Regions from separate parts of the Pseudomonas sp. BN515 genome, predicted to be linked through region 2. Evidence: predicted binding sites of a transcription regulator. Region 2 holds the regulator's gene; each other region holds the start of a gene.
The links. Region 2 encodes sigma-54, which starts transcription at its own class of promoters, with help from an activator protein. Its sites were predicted from a motif close to ANTGGCATNNANNTTGCTNT; they were not measured.
Positions count from the first base shown of each region.

Region 1: the regulator sigma-54 is predicted to act here: its motif matches at 3,592-3,611, upstream of E8E91_RS17965 (circularly permuted type 2 ATP-grasp protein).
Region 3: the regulator sigma-54 is predicted to act here: its motif matches at 4,870-4,889, upstream of glnA (glutamate--ammonia ligase).

Region 1 is NZ_SSOH01000071.1:187,467-195,123, reverse strand. It holds gene E8E91_RS17980 (proteasome-type protease) at 1-296, opposite strand, end outside; gene E8E91_RS17975 (transglutaminase family protein) at 402-1,199, opposite strand; gene E8E91_RS17970 (alpha-E domain-containing protein) at 1,196-2,146, opposite strand; gene E8E91_RS17965 (circularly permuted type 2 ATP-grasp protein) at 2,149-3,558, opposite strand; gene E8E91_RS17960 (peroxiredoxin) at 3,999-4,550, shown strand; gene ydcS (putative ABC transporter substrate-binding protein YdcS) at 4,856-6,007, shown strand; gene E8E91_RS17950 (ABC transporter ATP-binding protein) at 6,223-7,233, shown strand; gene E8E91_RS17945 (ABC transporter permease) at 7,237-7,657, shown strand, end outside.
Region 2 is NZ_SSOH01000011.1:224,713-232,369, reverse strand. It holds gene yjgA (ribosome biogenesis factor YjgA) at 1-34, opposite strand, end outside; gene pmbA (metalloprotease PmbA) at 179-1,525, shown strand; gene E8E91_RS02325 (HPr family phosphocarrier protein) at 1,592-1,864, opposite strand; gene rapZ (RNase adapter RapZ) at 1,881-2,738, opposite strand; gene ptsN (PTS IIA-like nitrogen regulatory protein PtsN) at 2,748-3,212, opposite strand; gene raiA (ribosome-associated translation inhibitor RaiA) at 3,223-3,531, opposite strand; gene E8E91_RS02305 (RNA polymerase factor sigma-54) at 3,616-5,112, opposite strand; gene lptB (LPS export ABC transporter ATP-binding protein) at 5,260-5,985, opposite strand; gene lptA (lipopolysaccharide transport periplasmic protein LptA) at 5,985-6,521, opposite strand; gene lptC (LPS export ABC transporter periplasmic protein LptC) at 6,508-7,077, opposite strand; gene E8E91_RS02285 (HAD family hydrolase) at 7,086-7,610, opposite strand; gene E8E91_RS02280 (KpsF/GutQ family sugar-phosphate isomerase) at 7,610-7,657, opposite strand, start outside.
Region 3 is NZ_SSOH01000070.1:73,481-81,137, reverse strand. It holds gene uhpC (MFS transporter family glucose-6-phosphate receptor UhpC) at 1-151, opposite strand, end outside; gene E8E91_RS17050 (inositol monophosphatase family protein) at 234-1,034, opposite strand; gene typA (translational GTPase TypA) at 1,257-3,074, opposite strand; gene thiI (tRNA uracil 4-sulfurtransferase ThiI) at 3,201-4,655, opposite strand; gene glnA (glutamate--ammonia ligase) at 4,993-6,396, shown strand; gene E8E91_RS17030 (mechanosensitive ion channel family protein) at 6,598-7,657, opposite strand, start outside.

The DNA.
Region 1 (7,657 bases), on a different contig from region 2:
CCGTCGCGGGCGATCACCTCACGAATGGTCTCGGCCACCAGCGCGGTGGCGTCGTAGAGGGTCGGCACATTGTGCAGGTTCGGCTTCGGGCCGTTCAGGCGCTGCTTGAGCAGGTTCACCACCGACTGCGAGGTCGCCAGGTTGCCAGCGCTCTGCAGTACGATCAGCCGCTCCCCCGTGACGCCGAAAGAGTAGAGCTTGCGGAAGGTAGCGATGTGGTCGATGCCCGCATTGGTGCGCGAGTCCGATACGAACACCAGGCCGTCGGCCAGGTGCATCGCGACGCAATAGGTCATGCCGGTTCTCCTTGTTGAGGCTCTCCCCGTCGTAAGTCCGGCCACCTGCCCTTGCGGGCTGGCAGTAAGGGGCGGCCGGCGCTGGGGAAAGCCTGGAAAGTCGCGTTACTGCGTCTGCACCAGCATCAGCGGCGGCGCATCCACTTTCGCGTGCATCTGCTCGCCACCACCGCCCCGGCGCATGCCGCGAACCGGACAGGCATCGAGGTAATCCAGGCCCACCGCCAGCTTCAGGTGACGCTCAGGACGGGACAGATTGTTGGTCACGTCGAAGCTGTACCAGGCATCGCCCAGCCAGGCCTCGGCCCAGGCGTGGCTGGCCAGGTTCTGGTCATTGCCCTGGTAGAGGTAGCCCGACACGAAGCGCGCCGGCACACCCAGGCTGCGGGCGCAGGCGAGGAAAGCGTGGGTATGGTCCTGGCAGACACCGGCGCGGCCGGCAAAGGCCTCCGCGGCCGTGCTGTCGAGGCGCGTCACGCCTCTCTTGAAGGGCATCTGCTCATGCAGGGCTTCCATCAGTTCGATCAATCCGCTGCGATCCCGGCGGCTGCCGCATTGAAGGGCGGCGAACTCGCGCAGGGCCTCGTCCGCGGTGGTCAAGCGGGTGAAACGCAGGAACGGCAGGGCCGAATGCTTGTCGTGCTCGGCCTCGCGTCGCTCGTCGATCTCCACCTGGCCACGGGCGCTGATGACGATGGCGTCATGGGGTTCGTCCAGGGTCAGCACATGAAGGATGTTGCCGAAGGGGTCGACCTGCGCGCGCACCGGATGCGGCAGCGTGAGCTGCCAGCTGAGCACATGCTGGCGTTCGCTTTCCTGGGGCGTCAGGCGCAGGTACTGGATGCTGGCGCGGACCTGGTCGTCGTAGCGGTAGGTGGTGTCGTGGCGGATGGACAGTTTCATACAGCCTCCAGGTACGAGCTATGGATGGCACGGGCAAGTTGCCGGACCAGCAGGATGAAATCGGTGAGCCAGGTATGCAGGCCTTCGTCGAGGATCTCGTCGATGGCGGTGTAGCGCAGCCGCGCGTCCAGCTCGGCGGCCAGACGCTGGGCTGGGCGGCCGTTATCGCCCGGCAGGTGGGAAAGGATGTGGTTCAACTCTTCCATGCAGGCCCGCAGCGAACGCGGTACATCAGCGCGCAGCAGCAGGAGTTCGGATATCTGGCGGGCATCCGGGGAACCCCGGTAGACCTCGGTGTAGGCCTCGAAGGAAGACAGGGCGCGAAGCAAGGCGCTCCACTGGTAGTACCCGCGTGCGGAGAGGTCGCTGACCTCCTCGGACTCTTCACCAAACATCTCGTAGCGCGAGTCCAGCAGGCGCAAGGTGTTGTCCGCCCGTTCGATGAAGGTGCCCAGGCGGATGAAGCTGTAGGCCTCGCCACGCATGATGGTGCCGTAGGTGGCGCCACGGAACAGGTGCGAGCGCTCTTTCACCCACTCGCAGAAACGGCTGATTCCGTAACGGCCTAGCCCTTCGCTGGAGATGTTCAGCATCTCCAGCCAGGTGGCGTTGATGTTCTCCCAGATGTCGGCGGTGATCCGACCGCGAACGGCATGGGCATTGATTCGCGCAGCGCGCAGGCAGCTGAAGATGCTCGCCTGGTTGTCGGCGTCGAGCGCGAAGAAGTGCAGCATGCGCGCCGCGTTCAGCTCGCCGTGACGCTCCTGGTACAGCTCCAGGGTGCCGGTGCTGAGCAGCGACATGGCCAACTCGTCCAGGCCATCGCCGCGGCCGTCCTGGGGCATGAGAGACAGCGAGTAGCTGACGTCCAGCATGCGCGCCAGGTTCTCCGCGCGCTCCAGGTAACGCGACATCCAGTAAAGCTCGGAGGCAGTTCTGCTCAGCATGCTCAGTCCTCCACGATCCAGGTGTCCTTGGTGCCGCCGCCCTGGGACGAGTTCACCACCAGGGAGCCTTCACGCAGCGCCACGCGGGTCAGGCCGCCGGGCACCAGGCGGGTTTCCCGGCCGGAGAGCACGAAGGGCCGCAGGTCAATATGGCGCGGGGCGATGCCCTTCTCGACGAAGGTCGGGCAGGTGGACAGGCACAACGTGGGCTGGGCGATGTAGGCCTCGGGGCGAGCCTTGAGCCGCTCGCGGAAGGTTTCGATCTCCTTGGCGCTGGCCGCCGGCCCCACCAGCATGCCGTAGCCGCCGGAGCCCTGGGTTTCCTTGACCACGAGCTCCGGCAGGTTGGCCAGCACGTGGGAGAGTTCTTCAGGCTTGCGGCATTGCCAGGTGGGCACGTTCTTCAGGATGGGTTCCTCGTCCAGATAGAAACGGATCATGTCGCCGACATAGGGGTAGATGGACTTGTCGTCTGCCACGCCGGTGCCGATGGCGTTGGCCAGCACCACGTTGCCGGAGCGGTAGGCGGCCAGCAGGCCGGGCACGCCGAGCATGGATTCCGGGTTGAAGGCCAGCGGGTCGAGGAAGGCGTCGTCCAGCCTCCGATAGATCACGTCGACGGGTTGCGGGCCGGCGGTGGTACGCATGAACACTCGGTCGTCACGGACAAACAGGTCGGCCCCTTCCACCAGCTCCACGCCCATCTCGCGGGCGAGGAAGGCGTGCTCGAAATAGGCGCTGTTGAAGCGTCCAGGGGTCAGGACCACCACGCTGGGGTTGTCCAGCGGGCTGGAGCTTTTCAGCGTGTCCAGCAGCAGGTTCGGGTAGTGATCGATGGGCGCGACGCGCTGGGCGGCGAAGAGCTCGGGGAACAGCCGCATCATCATCTTGCGGTCTTCGAGCATGTAGCTGACGCCGCTGGGCGTGCGCAGGTTGTCTTCCAGCACGTAGTAGGTGCCGTCGCCATCGCGCACCAGGTCCACCCCGGCGATGTGGGCGTAGATATCGCGGTGCAGGTCGAGGCCCTGCATGGCGATCTGGTAGCCCTCGTTGGCCAGCACCTGCTCGGCGGGGATGATCCCGGCCTTGATGATCCGCTGGCTGTGATAGAGGTCGGCGAGGAACATGTTCAGCGCCTTGACGCGCTGGATGCAGCCCTTCTCCACCGTCCGCCACTCGCTCATGGGAATGGCGCGGGGAATGGTGTCGAAGGGGATCAGGCGCTCGGTGCCCTGCTCGTCGCCATAGAGGGTGAAGGTGATACCGGCGCGATGGAACAGCAGGTCGGCCTCGCGACGCCGCTGAGCAAGCGACTCCTGGGGCGTGTCCGCCAGCCAGCGTGCGAATTCCCGGTAGTGCGGACGGCATTCGCCACTCGCGTCATACATCTCGTCATAAAAGGTGCGGGACATGCCTAACTCCTTGTCGCCACGGGCTTCTACGCCATCGCAAGCCCCGTGCCATCGCAACAACCGTTTGTATTTCAACAACTTGCAGCACACGCACAGTCATCGCGCCCCAGACTGGTGCAGCCCGCTAAGCGGAACTGACCAGCTCGCCCTATTAGGCGGCGGTACCGGGTTTGACGGATTACAGCGGTGGGGTGTTCAACCTGGTCACGCCGGGGGCACCAGCTTCCCTGGATCAGACAGTCTAGTCCGGGCACGCAAAGCCCCTAGGTTCCGATTGTTCTATGCATATGTTGCGATTTTGAAACGGCCGCAATCGCGCCGACCTACGGTCATGAGCGTCCCGCTATGGACGGCATAGCCCGGACACATTTTCCAAGGTCACGGGAGCCTTCCATACTTGCCCTATCCGATGCCTCCCCCTGCCCCGGAGCACCCCTGCCATGCTCACCATTGGAGACAAGCTGCCGGCATTCGACATGCTGGCGGTGGACCACGACTCGGAACACGCGGCCAGCCCTGAGCACGCGTTCAAGCGGGTCAACCAGGACAGCTTTCTCGGCAAGTGGAAAGTGCTGTTCTTCTGGCCCAAGGATTTCACCTTCGTTTGCCCCACCGAGATCAAGGCATTCGGTGACCTGCTGGAGCAATTCAACGACCGCGACACCCTGCTGATCGGCGCCTCCACCGATAGCGAGTTCGTCCACCTCGCGTGGCGACGCGACCACAAGGACCTGAAGGGGCTGAGCTTCCCCTGGCTGGCAGACATCAAGCACGAACTGGCCGGTGCCCTCGGCATCATCGATCGGCGCGAAGGCGTTGCCCTGCGCGCGACCTTCATCATCGATCCGGACAACGTCATCCGGCATGTCTCGGTGAACGACCTGCTGGTGGGCCGCAACCCGCAGGAAACCCTGCGCCTGCTCGATGCCCTGCTGACGGAGGAGTTGTGTCCCTGCAACTGGCACAAGGGGGAGGCGACGCTGCATTACTGAGCGGTCTGGCCTTCACCAAATCCTGTAGGGGCGAATTCATTCGCCAAGGGTCGCGCAGCGGCCCCCTGAAGTTTCCATTGGCAGCCCTTCGGCCTGCTTGGCGAATGAATTCGCCCCTACAGCAAACCGTCCCGAATCACCGAGCAACCACCTCCCCCAGCCCCTTCCTTGTCAGCCCCAAAGCCCCGAACTACGCTGCTCAATGCGAGCAGCGGCCGTGTTTTTCGGCTCGCTTTCAGCGCACCGCCAACGGCATGCAGTTCCGCCGAACAGGCTCCGCACGTCATGTACAACAGGAGTCGATAATGCCTTCGCTCAATCCCCTATTCCTTTCATTCGCCATCAGTTGCGCCTGCCTCACCGCTTCAGCCCAGGCCGCCGAACCGTTGAAGCAGGTCGGCCAGGGCGAAGGCCAGCTCGACATCATTGCCTGGCCCGGCTACATCGAGCGCGGCGAGTCGGACAAGAACTACGACTGGGTCACCCAGTTCGAGAAAGACAGCGGCTGCAAGGTCAACGTGAAGACCGCCGCCACCTCCGACGAGATGGTCAGTCTGATGGCCAAGGGCGGCTACGACCTGGTCACCGCCTCCGGCGATGCTTCCCTGCGCCTGGTGTTCGGCAAGCGCGTGCAGCCGATCAACACCGCGCTGATCCCCAATTGGAAAACCCTCGACGAACGTCTCCAGGACGCCCCCTGGCACACGGTCAACGGCGTGCATTACGGCACCCCCTACCAGTGGGGGCCGAACCTGCTGATGTACAACACCAACCTGTTCAAGAAGGCGCCGGACAGCTGGGCAGTGGTCTTCGAGCCTCAGGAACTGGCCGACGGCAAGCCGAACAAGGGTCGCGTGCAGGCCTACGACGGCCCCATCTATATCGCCGACGCCGCCCTCTACCTGAGGAGCGCCAGGCCGGAGCTGGGCATCAAGGACCCGTACCAGTTGACCGAAGAGCAATACACCGCCGCGCTCGACCTGCTGCGCAAACAGCACAGCCTGGTGCACCGCTACTGGCACGACGCGACGGTACAGATGAGCGACTTCAAGAACGAAGGCGTGGCCGCCTCCAGCACCTGGGGCTACATGGCCAACACCCTGAAAGCCGAGAAGCAGCCGGTTGAAACCGTGTTCCCGAAAGAAGGGGTCACTGGCTGGGCCGACACCACCATGCTGCACGTCGACGCCAAGCACCCGAACTGCGCCTACAAGTGGATGGACTGGTCCCTGCAGCCCAAGGTCCAGGGTGACCTCGCCGCCTGGTTCGGCTCCCTGCCCGTGGTCGCCAAGGGCTGCACGAGCAGCGAACTCCTCGGCGCCAGCGGTTGCGCCACCAATGGTTACGACCAATTCGACCAGATCGCCTTCTGGAAAACCCCGGAAGCCCAGGGCGGGAAGTTTGTTCCGTACAGCCGGTGGACGCAGGACTACATCGCGATCATGGGCGGTCGCTGATAGCTCCCCTCTCCCGCTTGCGGGAGAGGGGCCGGGGCGGGCCGCGTTCGGATGAGGGTAGCTCGGCGCCGCGCGGCGTTTCCCTCTCCCCAGCCCTCTCCCTGAAGGGAGAGGAAGTTTGTTCATCTCACCTGGAAACACCGAGCGGCTGATATACCCCTCACCCCAGCCCTCTCCCGGAGGGAGAGGGAGCAAAGCCCTCTGGAGTCATGCCCATGACCACAGCCGTCCAGTTCACCGATGTCTGCCGCCACTACGGTGATGTGAAGGCAGTCGACCGGGTGTCCATCGAGATCCGCGACGGCGAGTTCTTCTCCATGCTCGGCCCTTCGGGTTCGGGCAAGACCACCTGCCTGCGCCTGATCGCCGGTTTCGAGCAGCCCACCTCAGGCTCCATCCGCATCCACGGCGAAGAGGCCGCTGGCCTGCCGCCCTACGAGCGCGACGTGAACACCGTGTTCCAGGACTACGCCCTGTTCCCGCATATGAACGTGCGCGACAACGTCGCCTACGGGCTCAAGGTGAAGGGCGTGGCGAAGGCCGAGCGCCTGGCCCGCGCCGAGGAAGCCCTCGGCATGGTTGCCCTGCCCGGCTATGGCGACCGCAAACCGGCGCAGCTGTCCGGCGGCCAGCGCCAGCGTGTCGCCCTGGCCCGTGCGCTGATCAACCGTCCGCGCGTGCTGCTGCTGGACGAACCCCTAGGCGCGCTGGACCTCAAGCTGCGCGAGCAGATGCAGGTGGAGCTGAAGAAGCTGCAGCGCCAGCTCGGCATCACCTTCATCTTCGTCACCCACGACCAGGGCGAGGCACTGTCCATGTCCGACCGCGTGGCGGTGTTCAACAAGGGCCGTATCGAGCAGGTGGACAGTCCGCAGAACCTCTATCGCAAACCGACCACCCGCTTCGTTGCCGAATTCGTCGGCACCGCCAACGTGCTCCACGGCGACCTCGCCCAGCGCCTCACCGGCACGGCCGGGGCCTTCTCCCTGCGCCCGGAGCATGTGCGCTTCGGCAGCGCCAGCAACGGCGAGCTGCAAGTCAGCGGCACCGTGCATGACGTGCAGTACCTCGGCGCCAGCAGCCGCTACGAGCTCAATCTGGAAGGTGGCGGACGCCTGGCAGTGAGCCTGCCCAATGGCGAGGAATCGGACGTCGCCCGCCCACAACCTGGCCAGCAGGTGCAGGCCTGCTGGGCCCGCAGCGCGATGGTCGCGCTCAGCGAGTAGGCCATGAGCGCTGTCATCGCCAGCCATCAGAGCGGTCCGCTGCGGGGGATTTCCAACCTGCTCTACCGGCGCTCGACGCTCTACCTGCTGCTGCTCCTGACCCCGCCGCTGATCTGGTTCGGGGTGATCTACATCGGCTCGCTGTTCGCCCTGCTCTGGCAGAGCTTCTACACCTTCGACGACTTCACCATGGCGGTGTCGACGGACCTGACCCTGGCCAACTACGGCGCCCTGTTCAACCCGGCCAACTACGACATCATCCTGCGCACCCTGACCATGGCCATCGCCGTGAGCCTGGCCAGCGCAGTCCTGGCCTTCCCCATCGCCTACTACATGGCACGCTTCGCCTCGCCGAAAGAGAAAGCCTTCTTCTATATCGCCGTGATGCTGCCGATGTGGGCCAGCTACATCGTCAAGGCGTATG
Region 2 (7,657 bases):
CTCCGGAGAAGTCGTCGTCGAAGAATTCAGCCATGGGGGTGGTCCAGTTGGAAACGCCGCCATGATAACCAGTCGGGGCCGCGTTGTCCGGCCCGGCTGGCGCCGCCGGAGCGCGGTACGTGCGGCAAGGCGCCCGGTTGCGCCTGCCGCGTCGAAGAATTTTTGAACTGGAGTGGCTATGAGTGAAGTAGAAGTGGTCGGCCCGGAAGCATTGCCGGAATTGCAGGCGCGGGTCGAACGCATCCTCGCCGAAGCCCGGCGCCAGGGCGCCAGTGCGTGTGAGGTGGCTGTTTCAGTGGAGCAGGGATTGTCCACCAGTGTTCGCCAGGGCGAGGTGGAAACAGTCGAATTCAATCGCGACCAGGGCTTCGGCATCACCCTGTATGTCGGCCAGCGCAAAGGCTCGGCCAGCACCTCGGCGAGCGGCGAGGATGCGATCCGCGAAACCGTGGCTGCAGCCCTGGCCATCGCGAAACATGCTTCCGAGGACGAGTGCGCCGGTCTCGCCGACGCGGCCCTGATGGCCCGCGACATGCCGGAACTCGACCTATACCATCCTTGGGCGATCACGCCCGAACAGGCCGTGGAGCAGGCGCTGATCTGCGAGGCGGCGGCATTCGAGACCGACAAACGCGTCAGCAAGGCGGACGGCACCACGCTCAATACCCATCAGGGTTGCCGCGTTTATGGCAACAGCCACGGGTTCGTCGGCGGTTACGCCAGCACCCGTCACAGCCTGAGCTGCGTGATGATCGCCGAGGCGCAGGGGCAGATGCAGCGTGACTACTGGTACGACGTCAGCCGTATTGGCAGCCAGCTCGCCGATCCGGCCAGCATCGGTCGCCGCGCTGCCGAACGTACTGCCGCTCGCCTGGGCGCGCGGCCGGTACCCACCTGCGAAGTGCCAGTGCTGTTCGCCGCAGAGCTTGCGACCGGACTGTTCGGCAGCTTCCTCGGCGCCATTTCCGGCGGCAACCTGTACCGCAAGTCCTCCTTCCTCGAAGGCGCCCTGGGCCAGCGTCTGTTCCCCGAGTGGCTGTCCATCGACGAGCGCCCGCATATCCCGCGCGCCATGGCCAGTGCCGCCTTCGACAACGACGGCCTGGCGACCTACGCCAAGCCCTTCGTCGAGAAAGGCGAACTGGTTTCCTACATCCTCGGCACCTACTCCGGGCGCAAGCTGGGGTTGCCCAGCACGGCCAACGCCGGCGGCGTACACAACCTCTTCGTCAGCCACGGCCAGGAGGACCAGACAGCGCTGCTGCGGCGCATGGGGCGCGGACTGCTCGTGACCGAGCTGATGGGGCAGGGGCTGAACATGGTGACCGGGGACTATTCCCGTGGTGCCGCCGGATACTGGGTGGAGAACGGAGAGATCCAGTTCCCGGTGCAGGAAGTGACCATCGCCGGCAATCTCAAGGACATGTTCCGCCAGATCCTCGCCGTGGGCAGCGATCTGGAACTGCGCGGCAACATCCGCACCGGCTCGGTGCTCATCGAGAAAATGACGGTGGCCGGTAGCTGAGGCTGCCTGTTTCCAGAACGAAAAACGCGCCCAGATGGGCGCGTTTTTCATTGGAGCAGATGACGGTCATTCACCTTCGTCGAACTTGTTGTTGATCAGCTCGATCAACGCATTGAGGGCGTCGTCGTCCTGATCGCCTTCCGTGTGCAGGTGAATGGGAGTGCCCTTGCCGGCGGCCAGCATCATCACGGCCATGATGCTCTTGCCGTCCACCAGGCTCTCGGGAGTGCGGCCCACGCGGATCTGACAAGGGAAGCGACCGGCCACCCCGACGAACTTCGCTGCGGCCCGGGCGTGCAGGCCGAGTTTGTTGATGATGGTGATCTCGCAGGCTGGCATCGCGTTTCCAATCCTTCTAACTGAGGTCGCGGTGGCGAACCTGGACATTCTTCAAACTGGGTTTCAGCGCCGCCCCCAGACGCTCGGCAACATAGACCGAACGGTGGTGGCCCCCAGTGCAGCCAATGGCGATCGTGACGTAGGCGCGATTGCTGGCGGCGAAGCGCGGCAGCCATTTGCTCAGATAGCCGAGGATATCCTGATACATCTCTTCGACATCCGGCTGCCCGGCGAGGTACTCGGCGACAGCCGGCGCGAGTCCCGAATGGTCCCGCAGCTCCGGCTTCCAGTAAGGGTTTGGCAGGCAGCGCACGTCGAACACCAGGTCGGCGTCGACCGGCATGCCACGCTTGAAGCCGAAGGACTCGATCAGGAAAGCAGTGCCGGGTTCGGGCTGATTCAGCAGGCGCAGCTTGATGCTGTCGCGTAGCTGATAGAGGTTGAGGTGCGTGGTGTCGATCTTCAGGTCGGCGAGATCGGCGATGGGCGCCAACAACACTTCCTCGTCCCGGATGGCTTCGGCCAGGGAGCGGTTGTCATTGGTCAGTGGGTGGCGCCGGCGCGTTTCCGAGAAGCGCTTGAGCAGCGTGTCGTGGTCGGCATCGAGGTACAGCACGTCGCACTTGATGTGGCGATTGCGGGCCTCGCTGAGCAACTCGGGAAAACGCTGCAGCTGGCTGGGCAGGTTGCGTGCGTCGATGGACACGGCGACCTGGGGTTCCAGTAGCTCGGTGTGCAGCAGGGCCCGTTCGGCAAGTTCGGGAAGCAGGCCAGCGGGCAGGTTGTCGATGCAGTAGAAACCGTGGTCCTCGAGAACATCGAGGGCGGTACTCTTGCCCGACCCGGAGCGGCCGCTGACGATGACCAGGCGCATGGAAGAACCTTAGCGTCCGCTCTGCACGTCCACTACCACCTGGTAGAGGCTGGTGCTGTCGGAAGCCTGGCGCAGGCGCTCGCGCACATCACTGCGGTCGAGCATGCTGGCGATCTGGCGGAGCAGTTCAAGGTGTTCATCGGTGGCAGCTTCGGGGACCAGCAGCACGAACAGCAGGTCAACCGGGGCGCCGTCGATGGCGTCGAAATCGACTGGAGCGTCAAGGCGCAGCACGGCACTGATGGGCGACGTGCAGCCAGTGAGGCGGCAGTGGGGAATGGCGATGCCGTTGCCGAAACCGGTGGAGCCGAGTTTCTCCCGCGCTACCAGGCTTTCGAAGATGTCCTGGTTGTCGAGGTCGGGAAGGTCGCGAGCGACCAGCTTGGCGATCTGTTCCAGTACACGTTTCTTGCTGCCACCCGGCACGTTCACCAGGGAACGGCCGGGGGTCAGGATTTGCTCAAGTCGGATCATAGAGGAGGGGTCAGCGGGCGGTGGCACCCTGCTGGCGGTTTAGTTGCTTTTCCTTGTGCTTGATCAGTTGGCGATCAAGCTTGTCGGTAAGCAGGTCGATGGCGGCGTACATGTCTTCATGCTCCGCGTTGGCAACGACTTCGCCGCCGGCGATGTGCAAAGTGGCTTCGATTTTCTGTTTGAGTTTTTCGACCTGCATGATCACCTGAACGTTGGTGATTCGGTCGAAGTGGCGCTCCAGACGGTCGAACTTCTCGACAACGTAGTTGCGCAGGGCGTCGGTCACATCCAGTTGATGTCCACTGATGTTGACTTGCATACCGCTTTCTCCTTATTGCCCGTGTATAAGAGACAGGCTAACGGGCCTGCCACCGGAACACTTTGGCGTGGGTCAATTTCCGCGTCACATCAGTCGCTTTCGTTCGCTGGAAGGGGCAATCCCAAGGGATTCGCGATACTTGGCTACTGTGCGACGGGCCACTTGAATGCCCTGTGCTTCCAGTAAACCAGCGATCTTGCTGTCGCTCAACGGCTTTTTCGGATTTTCCGCTGCGACCAGTTTTTTGATGATGGCGCGGATTGCGGTAGACGAGCATTCGCCGCCTTCCGAAGTACTTACGTGGCTGGAGAAGAAGTACTTCAGCTCGTAGATTCCGCGGGGAGTGTGCATGTATTTCTGGGTGGTCACGCGCGAGATGGTGGACTCGTGCATACCCACGGCTTCGGCGATGTCGTGCAGGACCAGAGGCTTCATCGCCTCGTCGCCGTATTCGAGGAAACCGCGCTGATGCTCGACGATCTGGGTGGCGACCTTCATCAGCGTCTCGTTGCGGCTCTGCAGGCTCTTGATGAACCAGCGCGCTTCCTGAAGCTGATTGCGCATGAAAGTGTTGTCGGCGCTGGAGTCGGCGCGACGGACGAATCCGGCATAGTGCGGATTGACCCGCAGGCGCGGTACGGCTTCCTGGTTCAGTTCCACCAGCCAGCGTTCGTTGTGCTTGCGGACGATCACATCCGGCACCACGTATTCGGGTTCGCTGGCTTCGATCTGGGAGCCGGGGCGCGGATTAAGCCCCTGGATCAGTTCGATGATCTGGCGCAGTTCGTCTTCCTTGACCTTCATGCGGCGCATCAGCTGGCTGTAATCGCGACTGCCGAGCAGGTCCAGGAAGTCACCGGCCAGGCGTTGGGCCTCGGCCAGCCAGCGAGTGCCCGGAGGCAGCTGGCGCAATTGCAGGAGCAGGCACTCGCGCAGGTCGCGGGCGCCAACGCCGGCGGGTTCGAATTGCTGGATGCGATGCAGGACGACTTCGACTTCGTCCAGCTCGATGCCGAGCTCCGGATCGAAGGCTTCGACGATCTCGGAAAGAGACTCTTCGAGGTAACCGTCGTTGTTGATGCAATCGATCAGGGTGACCGCGATCAGGCGGTCGGTATCGGACATGGGCGCCAGATTGAGTTGCCAGAGCAGGTGGCTCTGCAGGCTCTCGCCAACCGAAGTGCGCGACGTGAAATCCCACTCGTCGTCATCGTTGGTCGGCAGGCTGCTGGCGCTGGTCTGGTAGACGTCTTCCCAGGCCGTGTCGACGGGGAGTTCGCTGGGGATGCGCTCGTGCCACTCGCCATCTTCCATGGCTTCGGCATTGGTCTCGACGCTGGACTCCTGAAAGCTGGTTTCCTGGCTGCCGGAATTGGGCTGCTGGTCGCCTTCGGCCATGGGGTCAGAGGTGTCGAAATCGTCGCCATCCTCCTGCCGCTCGAGCATCGGATTGGACTCGAGCGCTTCCTGGATCTCCTGCTGGAGGTCCAGGGTGGAGAGTTGGAGCAGGCGAATGGCCTGTTGCAGCTGCGGGGTCATCGTCAGCTGCTGGCCCATCTTGAGGACTAGCGATGGTTTCATGGCAGAGGGCTTAGCACCTTATTCGCCGGCGCTCGCGCGCCATCCACTACAGGGCGCCGGGGCGCCACCAGGAAGCAAATTATATGCCTGACCTTGAAGGATTTTCCTAGCCCGCGCAACCCGTCTTGTAGGCGTGGTTGCGGGAAACTACAGGCGGAACTCGTGGCCCAGGTAGACTTCCTTCACCAACTGGTTGGCCAGGATGGCTTCCGCATCACCTTCGGCGATCAGTTGTCCGTCACTGACAATGTAGGCGGTCTCGCAGATGTCCAGGGTCTCGCGGACGTTGTGGTCGGTGATGAGTACACCGATCCCCTTCGCCTTGAGGTGATGGATGATCTGCTTGATGTCGCCGACGGAAATCGGGTCCACGCCGGCGAAGGGTTCGTCCAGCAGGATGAATTTGGGGGCCGTGGCCAGCGCGCGGGCGATTTCCACACGACGACGCTCGCCACCCGACAGACTCATGCCGAGGCTGTCGCGAATGTGGCTGATATGAAATTCCTGCAGCAGGCTTTCCAGCTCTTTGCGGCGTGCGGCGCGGTCGAGATCCTTGCGGGTCTCGAGGATCGCCATGATGTTGTCCGCCACGCTGAGCTTGCGGAAGATCGAGGCTTCCTGCGGCAGATAGCCGATGCCGGCACGGGCGCGGCCGTGCATCGGCTGGTGGGTGACGTCCTGCTGGTCGATCAGGACGCGTCCCTGGTCGGCCTTGACCAGGCCCACGATCATGTAGAAGCAGGTGGTCTTGCCCGCGCCGTTCGGGCCGAGGAGGCCGACGATCTGACCGCTGTCGATGGACAGGCTGACGTCGCGGACCACCTGGCGGCTCTTGTAGCTCTTGGCCAGGTGCTGGGCTTTGAGAGTCGCCATTACTGTGCTTTCTGCTCTTTCTTCTTCGGCTGGATGACCATGTCGATCCGCGGACGCGGAGTGGTCACGTTACCGCCGGTGGCGCGGCCTGCGTTCACGATCTGGCGCTGGGTGTCGTAGACGATCTTCTCGCCTTCGAACGTGTTGCCTTCCTGTACGACCTTGGCCTGGTCGAGCAGGATGATGCGCTCATTGGCGGCGAAGTACTGGATGGTCAGGCCGTAGGCCTTGACGATCTGCTTGTCGACTGATGGCTTCTGCTCGTAGTACGCGGGCTTGCCGACCGAGGTGAAGACCTCGACGTCGCCATTGGCGTCCTGAGTGATGGTAACGGTGTCGCCGGTGATCTTGAGGGTGCCCTGGGTGATCACGACGTTGCCGCGGTAAACCGCGACGCCCTGCTTGTCATCGAGCTCGGCGCTATCGGCCTGTACGCGAATCGGCTGGTCGCGGTCCGTGGGCAGTGCCCAGGCGGCGGCACTTCCGAGTGCGGTGCCCAGGCTGAGCAATAGGGGGAGGGTATTAACGAACCTCATGCTGGCCTCTTACGTTGGACTGCAGGAGCATCCTGCTGTCATTCAAGTACGCTTTCATTCCTTGTGCCGTGGTCACCCCATTGGCCGCTTCGATTCTAACGGCTTGCTGGGTCTGCGCATATTCCTGGTCGGGGAACACGGTCAGCCGGCTGGTGGTCAGGATAGTCGGGCGTCCCTTGGCATCGGTGCGCGCTACCCGGACCTTCTCGATCAGTTCGACTTGCTTGCCCTCGGGGCCCACTTCTCCACGCTCGCTCTGCACGTGCCAGGGGAAGTCAGTGCCACGGTGCAGGAGCAGGTCGGGGGTGGTCAGCAGTGTGACATCAGTGGCCTTCATATGTTCGAGGCGCGTGGCGGTCATCTCGTAATGGAGCTTGCCGTCTTCCTGGAACTGGGTGCTCTTGCCGTTTTCGACATAGAAGTCGATGGCGTTGTCGTTGCCCGTCGCGGTGGTGCGATCCATGAAGCTTTCTGGGCGGATGTTCCAGTAACCCAGGGCAATGAATAGCGCTGCAATGGGAATCAGGATGAGCGCCAGGCGTATGTTCTTCGGCATGTCGGATCTCAGAGGTAGGCGGCCTGGGCCGCTTCGAGGCTGCCCTGGGCGCGCAGGATGAGTTCGCAGAACTCACGGGCAGCGCCTTCGCCTCCACGTGCCTGGGTAACGCCATGGGCATGCTGGCGCACGAAGGCGTCGGCATTGGCTACCGCCATGCCGAGGCCTACACGGCGGATCACCGGCAGGTCGGGCAGGTCGTCGCCCAGATAGGCAACCTGGTCATGGGTCAGGCCGAGTTCCGCAAGAAGGCCGTCGAGCACCACCAGCTTGTCTTCGCGCCCCTGGAACAGGTGCTGGATGCCGAGGTTCTGCGCGCGGCGCTCGACCACCTCGGACTGGCGGCCGCTGATGATGGCAGTTCGTACGCCGGTGCTCATCAGCATCTTGATGCCATGGCCGTCGAGTGTGTTGAAGGTCTTGAATTCGCCGCCTCCGGGCAGGAAGTAGAGGCGGCCGTCGGTCAGTACACCGTCGACATCGAATACGGCCAGGCGCACGGCCTTGGCGCGGGCGAGGAGTTCGTTGCTCATCAGATCACTCCGGCGCGGGTCATGTCATGGATGTGCAGGGCGCCGAT
Region 3 (7,657 bases), on a different contig from region 2:
GGGTGAAGTAGAACACGGCGTAACCGGCATAAAGGCCCAGCATGATGTGGATACGCCAATGGCGATAGGCGGCGTCGATCTCCTCCCGACTCTTCTCCACCGGGGCTTCCGGCATGGCGCGGAGCCAGCCCAACCATCTGTTCAAGGACATGTGTGCTCTCCCATGTCGGCGCCGTTGCGGCCCTCTTTTTATTGGCAGCGACCAGCTCTAGCCGCGCTGCGCGTACCCCGCTTCAGGCCAGTTGCTGAATCAGCTCCAGCGCCTCGCGATGACGGGCCGGGTCACCCGCCGCCAGCACCCGACTGCCGCTGTCCAGCGTGATCGGCCGCCCCTCCCAATCGCTGATCATGCCGCCGGCACCCTCGACGATGGGGCACATAGCGGCGTAGTCGTAGAGCTTGAGGCCGGCATCCAGAGCCAGGTCCGTGCGCCCGGAGGCCAGCAGGCCATAGCTGCGGCAGGCGCCGCCGTAGACACGCCAGCCGCTGCGCTGACGGAAGCCCTGCAATACCGGCTGCTCGTCCGGCTGGAAGAAGTCGGGGCTGCTGACCGAGACGAATGCCTGGGCCAGGTCGGCGCAGGCGCGGGTGCGGCACTGGTGCCGACCGTCGCGGTTGAACAATTGCGTGGGCCGCCCCTGGCAGCCGATCCAACACTCGTCGGTGGCCGGCTGGTCGATCACGCCCAGCACCGGTACGCCCTGGTGCAGGAGCGCGATCAGCGTGCCGTAGACCGGCATGCCGGCCATGAAGGAGGCGGTGCCATCAATGGGGTCCAGCACCCACAGCCACTCCGCGTCCCGGGCTCGGGCGCCGAACTCCTCGCCCAGAACGCCATGGTCCGGGTAGCGCTGCAGGATGCGCTCGACGAGCCGTCGCTCGATATCAAGGTCCAACTGCGTGACCAAGGTACGGTCCAGCTTGAACCGCGAGCGCCAGTCGCTGCGGGACGCCAGTAGCTTCCTGCTCTCCGCTACCAGGCCCTGTGCGAATTCCAGCCACTCGTCCAAATGCTGTCCGGTCTGCAACGCCATCGCCACTCTCCTTTCATCACCCCTGCGGAACGGGCGTCCATGAGAGCAACTCGACGGAGGCTGGCCTAGAGGGTCCAGTCTGATAGGGCCAGGGGAAAGGTCCCGAGCGGAAGACGAAGCGAGGAGCGGCCCTATAGTCACGCGGACCGGGGAGATAGTGCCCCAAAAGAAAACCCCCGCCGAATCACTCCGGCGGGGGCTTTTTCATTCACTGATCGGAGATCAGACCTTGGTGCGCTCGTAGCGCTTGCGGTCGTTCTCGTTCAGCATTTTCTTGCGCAGGCGGATGGACTTCGGAGTCACTTCCACCAGTTCGTCATCAGCGATGAATTCCAGAGCCTGCTCCAGGGTGAAGCGGATCGGCGGAACCAGGGCGATGACTTCGTCCTTGCCGGAAGCGCGCATGTTGTCGAGCTTCTTGCCCTTGGTGGGGTTGATCACCAGGTCGTTGTCACGGCTGTTGATGCCGGCCAGCTGGCCTTCGTAGATTTCGTCGCCTGGGCCGAGGAACAGCTTGCCGCGGCTTTGCAGGGTTTCCAGCGAGTAGGTCAGGGCGGTGCCGGTGGCCATGGAGACCAGTACGCCGTTCTGACGGTTGCTGACTTCGCCGGCCTTGATCGCGCCGTAGTGGCTGAAGGTCGAAGTCAGGATGCCGGTACCCGAGGTCAGGGTCAGGAAGTTGTTACGGAAGCCGATCAGACCACGTGCCGGGATGGTGTATTCCAGGCGCACGCGCCCCTTGCCGTCGGGGATCATGTTGGTCAGATCGCCCTTACGCAGACCCATCTGCTCCATCACGGAGCCCTGGTGCTGCTCTTCGATGTCGATGGTGACGTTCTCGTACGGCTCTTGCTTCTCGCCGTCCTTCTCGATGATCACCACTTCCGGACGGCCAACGGCCATCTCGAAGCCTTCGCGGCGCATGGTTTCGATCAGTACGGACAGGTGCAGCTCACCACGGCCGGAGACCTTGAACTTCTCGGCAGATTCGCCCGCTTCAACGCGCAGGGCCACGTTGTGCAGCAGTTCCTTCTCCAGACGGTCCTTGATGTTGCGGCTGGTGACGAACTTGCCTTCCTTGCCGGCGAACGGCGAGTCGTTGACCTGGAAGGTCATGCTCACGGTCGGCTGGTCAACGGTCAGCGGCGGACGGGCTTCGACGTTCTGCGGGTCGCACAGGGTGTCGGAGATGAACAGCTCTTCCATGCCGCTCACGCAGACGATGTCACCGGCTTCAGCATCGGCAACTTCGACGCGCTGCAGGCCGGAGTGGCCCATGATCTTCAGGATACGGCCGTTGCGGCGGGTGCCGTCGTCGCTGATGGCGACTACCTGGGTGTTGGCCTTGACGCGGCCACGGGCGATACGGCCGATGCCGATTACGCCGAGGAAGCTGTTGTAGTCCAGCTGGGAGATCTGCATCTGGAACGGACCGTCGACGTCTACGTCCGGTACCGGCACGTGGTCGATGATGGCCTGGAACAGGGCGTCCATGTTGTCGTCCATGTTCTCGTGGTCGAGACCAGCGATGCCGTTCAGGGCGCTGGCGTAGACGATCGGGAAGTCCAGCTGCTCGTCGGTGGCGCCGAGGTTGTCGAACAGGTCGAAGATCTGGTCGATGACCCAGTCAGGGCGCGCGCCCGGACGGTCGATCTTGTTCACCACCACGATCGGACGCAGGCCGGCCTTGAACGCCTTCTGGGTCACGAAGCGGGTCTGCGGCATGGGGCCGTCCTGGGCGTCCACCACCAGCAGTACGGAGTCCACCATGGACATCACGCGCTCAACCTCACCGCCGAAGTCGGCGTGGCCGGGGGTGTCCACGATGTTGATGTTGAAGCCGTTCCACTTGATGGCGGTGTTCTTCGCCAGAATGGTAATGCCGCGCTCTTTTTCCTGGTCGTTGGAGTCCATCACGCGCTCGCTTTCCGCTTCTTTGCGGTCGAGGGTGCCGGACAGCTTCAGGAGCTTGTCTACCAGGGTGGTCTTGCCATGGTCGACGTGGGCGATGATGGCGATATTGCGGAGTTTTTCGATCACGTTTGTATCTCGATCAGAGGATTCGGTTTGCCGCGAAGTCTAGGCGGCGCATATGAATGAACTGCGACTCAGGGCCGGCAATCGGGAGGGCGGTGGCGGATGCTGCCGCCGAACAGCCCGGGCTGTTTAGGCCGGGCGATAAACGCGCACATTGGCGTGTCCCTCGCTGAGCAGGTGGTGAGCGTGCAAGCGGCTCATCACGCCCTTGTCGCAATACAGGAGGTACTGGCGGTTGGCGTCCAGTTCCTTGAAACGGCTGTTGACCGCATAGAACGGCAGCGCCTGCACTTCGATGCCCGGCAGCTCCAGCGGGTCGTCTTCCTGGGCATCGGGATGGCGGATGTCGATGACGATCTGGCCCGGCAGGGCTTCACGCACTTCTTCCACGGCCACGTCCTGGCCCAGCTCGTCGATCACCCGGTCGATGGGCACCAGGCGCGCGCGCTCCAGGGCACGCTCGAGGATGGCCATATCGAACTGCTCTTCTTCATGTTCGATGCGACCAATCTTGGCCTTGGTGGTCGGGTTCACCGAGATCACGCCGCAGTACTCGGGCATGTGCTTGGCGAACTCGGCGGTGCCGATGCGGGTGGCGGTGTCGATGATGTCCTGCTTGTGGCTGGCGATCAGCGGACGCAGCACCAGCATGTCGGTGGCCGAATCGATCACCGAGAGGTTGGGCAGGGTCTGGCTGGACACCTGGGAAATGGCTTCGCCGGTCACCAGCGCATCCAGGGTCAACTTGCGCGCCATGTGGGTGGAGGCGCGCAGCATCATGCGCTTGAGCACCACGCCCATCTGGCTGTTGTCGACCTTGCTGAGGATTTCACCGACCACTTCCTCGAAGGGCACGCTGATGAACAGCACGCGCTGGGAACGGCCGAACTTCTCCCACAGGTAGTGGGCCACTTCCATCACGCCCAGTTCGTGGGCGCGGCCGCCGAGATTGAAGAAGCAGAAGTGGGTCATCAGGCCGCGGCGCATCATCTGGTAGGCGGCGACGGTGGAGTCGAAGCCACCGGACATCAGCACCAGGGTCTGCTCCAGGGAGCCCAGCGGGTAACCGCCGATGCCGTCGTGCTGGTGGTGGATGACGAACAGGCGCTGGTCGCGCACTTCCATCCGTACTTCCACTTCCGGGTTCTTCAGGGAAATGCCGGCGGCGTTGCACTCCTGGCGCAGGCGGCTGCCGACGTGGCGCTCCAGCTCCATGGAGGTGAATTCATGCTTGCCGGCGCGCTTGCAGCGCACGGCGAAGATCTTGCCGGGGATCTGGTCGGCGTAGTGCAGCTTGCACTTTTCCAGCACGTCGTCGAAGTCGCCCAGCGGGTACTCGTGCACTTCGAGGAAGTGGGTGATACCGGGGACGCAGGTCAGCCGCTCAATCATTTCGCGCAGGAGCTTCGGCTCGGTCTGTCGAGTCTGGACTTCAAGGTTGTCCCAGACACCGGTCACCTCGAGCTCCGGGTCCAGGTCTTTCAGGACCGCGCGGATGTTCTTCGAGAGCTGGCGGATGAAATGCTTGCGCACCGGCCGGCTCTTGATGGTGATTTCCGGGAAGACTTTGACGATGAGTTTCATGAAAACAGCGCCTGCAACGGCGGCCGAAAAAGAGGGGCGCGGATTATAGCGGAAATTGTTCAAGCTTTGACCAATTTCCTTCAGCAAAGCCTGCAGCGCACCAAAATGGATCACACGCACCACGATGAGCACAAAAAAGGTGCGCAAAAACGCTCGCATTCAGGGCCAAGCCCCCGCCAGGCGCGAGTTTTAGGGCTTCTGCCCATAACGGGGCACTGGCACGCTAATTGCTCCCTTGTGAGGCAGGTCGCCCTGGCGGACTATCCCGCCCCGGCTTCACTACGAATTCTTTGAGGGGTTAACGGTTCCCCGCCCCCCTTTCCATCCGGAGGACAACATGTCGAAGTCGCTTCAACTGATTAAAGAACACGACGTGAAGTGGATTGATCTGCGCTTCACCGATACCAAAGGCAAGCAGCAGCACGTGACCATGCCGGCCCGTGACGCCGATGACGATTTCTTCGAACACGGCAAGATGTTCGACGGCTCCTCCATCGAAGGTTGGAAAGGCATCGAAGCTTCCGACATGATCCTGCTGCCGGACGACAGCACTGCCGTTCTGGACCCGTTCACCGAAGAGCCGACCATCATCCTGGTCTGCGACATCATCGAGCCGAGCACCATGCAAGGCTACGATCGCGACCCGCGCGCCATCGCCCGCCGCGCCGAGGAATACCTGAAGACCACCGGTATCGGTGACACCGTATTCGTTGGTCCGGAGCCGGAGTTCTTCATCTTCGACGAAGTGAAGTTCAAGTCCGACATCTCCGGTTCCATGTTCAAGATCTTCTCCGAGCAGGCTTCCTGGAACACCGACGCCGACATCGAAGGCGGCAACAAGGGCCACCGTCCGGGCGTGAAGGGCGGCTACTTCCCGGTACCGCCGGTCGACCACGACCACGAAATCCGTACCGCCATGTGCAACGCCCTGGAAGAAATGGGCCTGGTGGTAGAAGTTCACCACCACGAAGTGGCCACCGCTGGCCAGAACGAGATCGGTGTGAAGTTCAACACCCTCGTTGCCAAGGCTGACGAAGTTCAGACCCTGAAGTACTGCGTGCACAACGTTGCCGACGCTTACGGCAAGACCGTGACCTTCATGCCGAAGCCGCTGTACGGCGACAACGGCTCGGGCATGCACGTTCACATGTCCATCTCCAAAGATGGCAAGAACACCTTCGCTGGCGAAGGCTATGCCGGCCTGTCCGACACCGCCCTGTACTTCATCGGCGGCATCATCAAGCACGGTAAGGCCCTGAACGGCTTCACCAACCCGGCTACCAACTCCTACAAGCGTCTGGTTCCCGGCTTCGAAGCTCCGGTAATGCTGGCCTACTCCGCCCGCAACCGTTCCGCCTCCATCCGTATCCCGTACGTGAACAGCCCGAAAGCCCGCCGCATCGAAGCGCGCTTCCCGGACCCGGCTGCCAACCCCTACCTGTGCTTCGCAGCTCTGCTGATGGCCGGTCTGGACGGTATCCAGAACAAGATTCACCCCGGCGATGCCGCTGACAAGAACCTGTATGACCTGCCGCCGGAAGAGGCCAAGGAAATCCCGCAGGTTTGCGGCAGCCTGAAAGAAGCCCTGGAAGAGCTGGACAAGGGCCGTGCGTTCCTGACCAAGGGCGGCGTGTTCTCCGACGACTTCATCGATGCCTACATCGAGCTGAAGAGCGAAGAAGAAATCAAGGTGCGCACCTTCGTGCACCCGCTGGAATACGACCTGTACTACAGCGTCTGATCCACGAATACCTATAAATAGCTTCAACATTAAGGCCTCCCTCGGGAGGCCTTTTTTATTGCTGGGCCGGTAGTAGAGGCTGCTCTTCCTGTGGGGGCGAATTCATTCGCCAAGGGCAGCGCAGTTGCCCAAATCAGGATCGCTGGGCAGCCCTTCGGCCTGCCTGGCGAATGAATTCGCCCCTACAAGGGAGTGATTCACTCATATCCCCTCATCCACCGGCACACCCTGCCCTTCCGGCGGTTCGGCCCTTGGCTGGCGCATCCGGCTGAGCTGGACGTTCAGGCGCGGCATCGCCAGTTCCAGGCCGGTCTGGTCGAGGCGCCTGCGCAGGCGCAGGTTGAACGCCCGCTGCACTTCCCACTGCTTGATCGGCGCGGTCTTGAAGCGGAAACGCAGGATCGCCTGGCCGTTATCGAAGCTTTCCACCCCCTGCAGCTCCAGGGGCGACCACAGGCTGCGGCGCACTTCCGGGTCGCTGCGCAGTTCCTTGGCCACTTCGTGCACCAGCGCCACCGCGTCGTCGATCGGCATGCTCGCCGGCACCGGCCAGCGGAACATGGCGTAGCCGAACTGCCGCGAGTAGTTCTTGATGCTCTTGATCTCGCTGAAGGGGATGGTGTGCACCACGCCGTCCAGGTCGCGCAGGCGCACGGTACGGATAGTCAGCCCCTCCACCGTGCCCAGGTGGCCGCCGACGTCCACGTAGTCGTCGATGGACAGCGAGTCCTCAATGATGATGAACAGGCCGGTGATCAGGTCCGCCACCAGGGACTGCGCACCAAAACCGATCGCCAGGCCGATGACCCCCGCGCCGGCCAGCAGCGGCGTGACGTTCATGCCCATGTTGGCCAGGGCGACGATCAGCGCGATCACCGCGATGGTCACGAACAGCACGTTGCGGATCAGTGGCAGCATGGTCAGCGCCCGGGTGTTCGCCCGGCTCTTGCCGTTGACGCCGAGGCTGTGCTGAACGGCGGTGTCGGAAAGGATCCAGACCAGCCAGGCGACCAGCAGGGTGGTGCCGAAGCTGACCATCTTCATGCTGATTTCCGAGCCCTCGCCTTCGGCGTAGCGGATCAGCGACATACCCCAGACCCGCAGCCCCACCTCGACGAAGAACAGCACCACGAACAGGTGCACCAGGGTGAGGCCGAAGCTCTGCAACTGCTCGACGTAGGGGGCACTGCGCCGATGCCCTTCACCACGACCGGAACGCCGGCTGAGCAGGCCGATCACCGTCATCGCCACCACTGCCAGC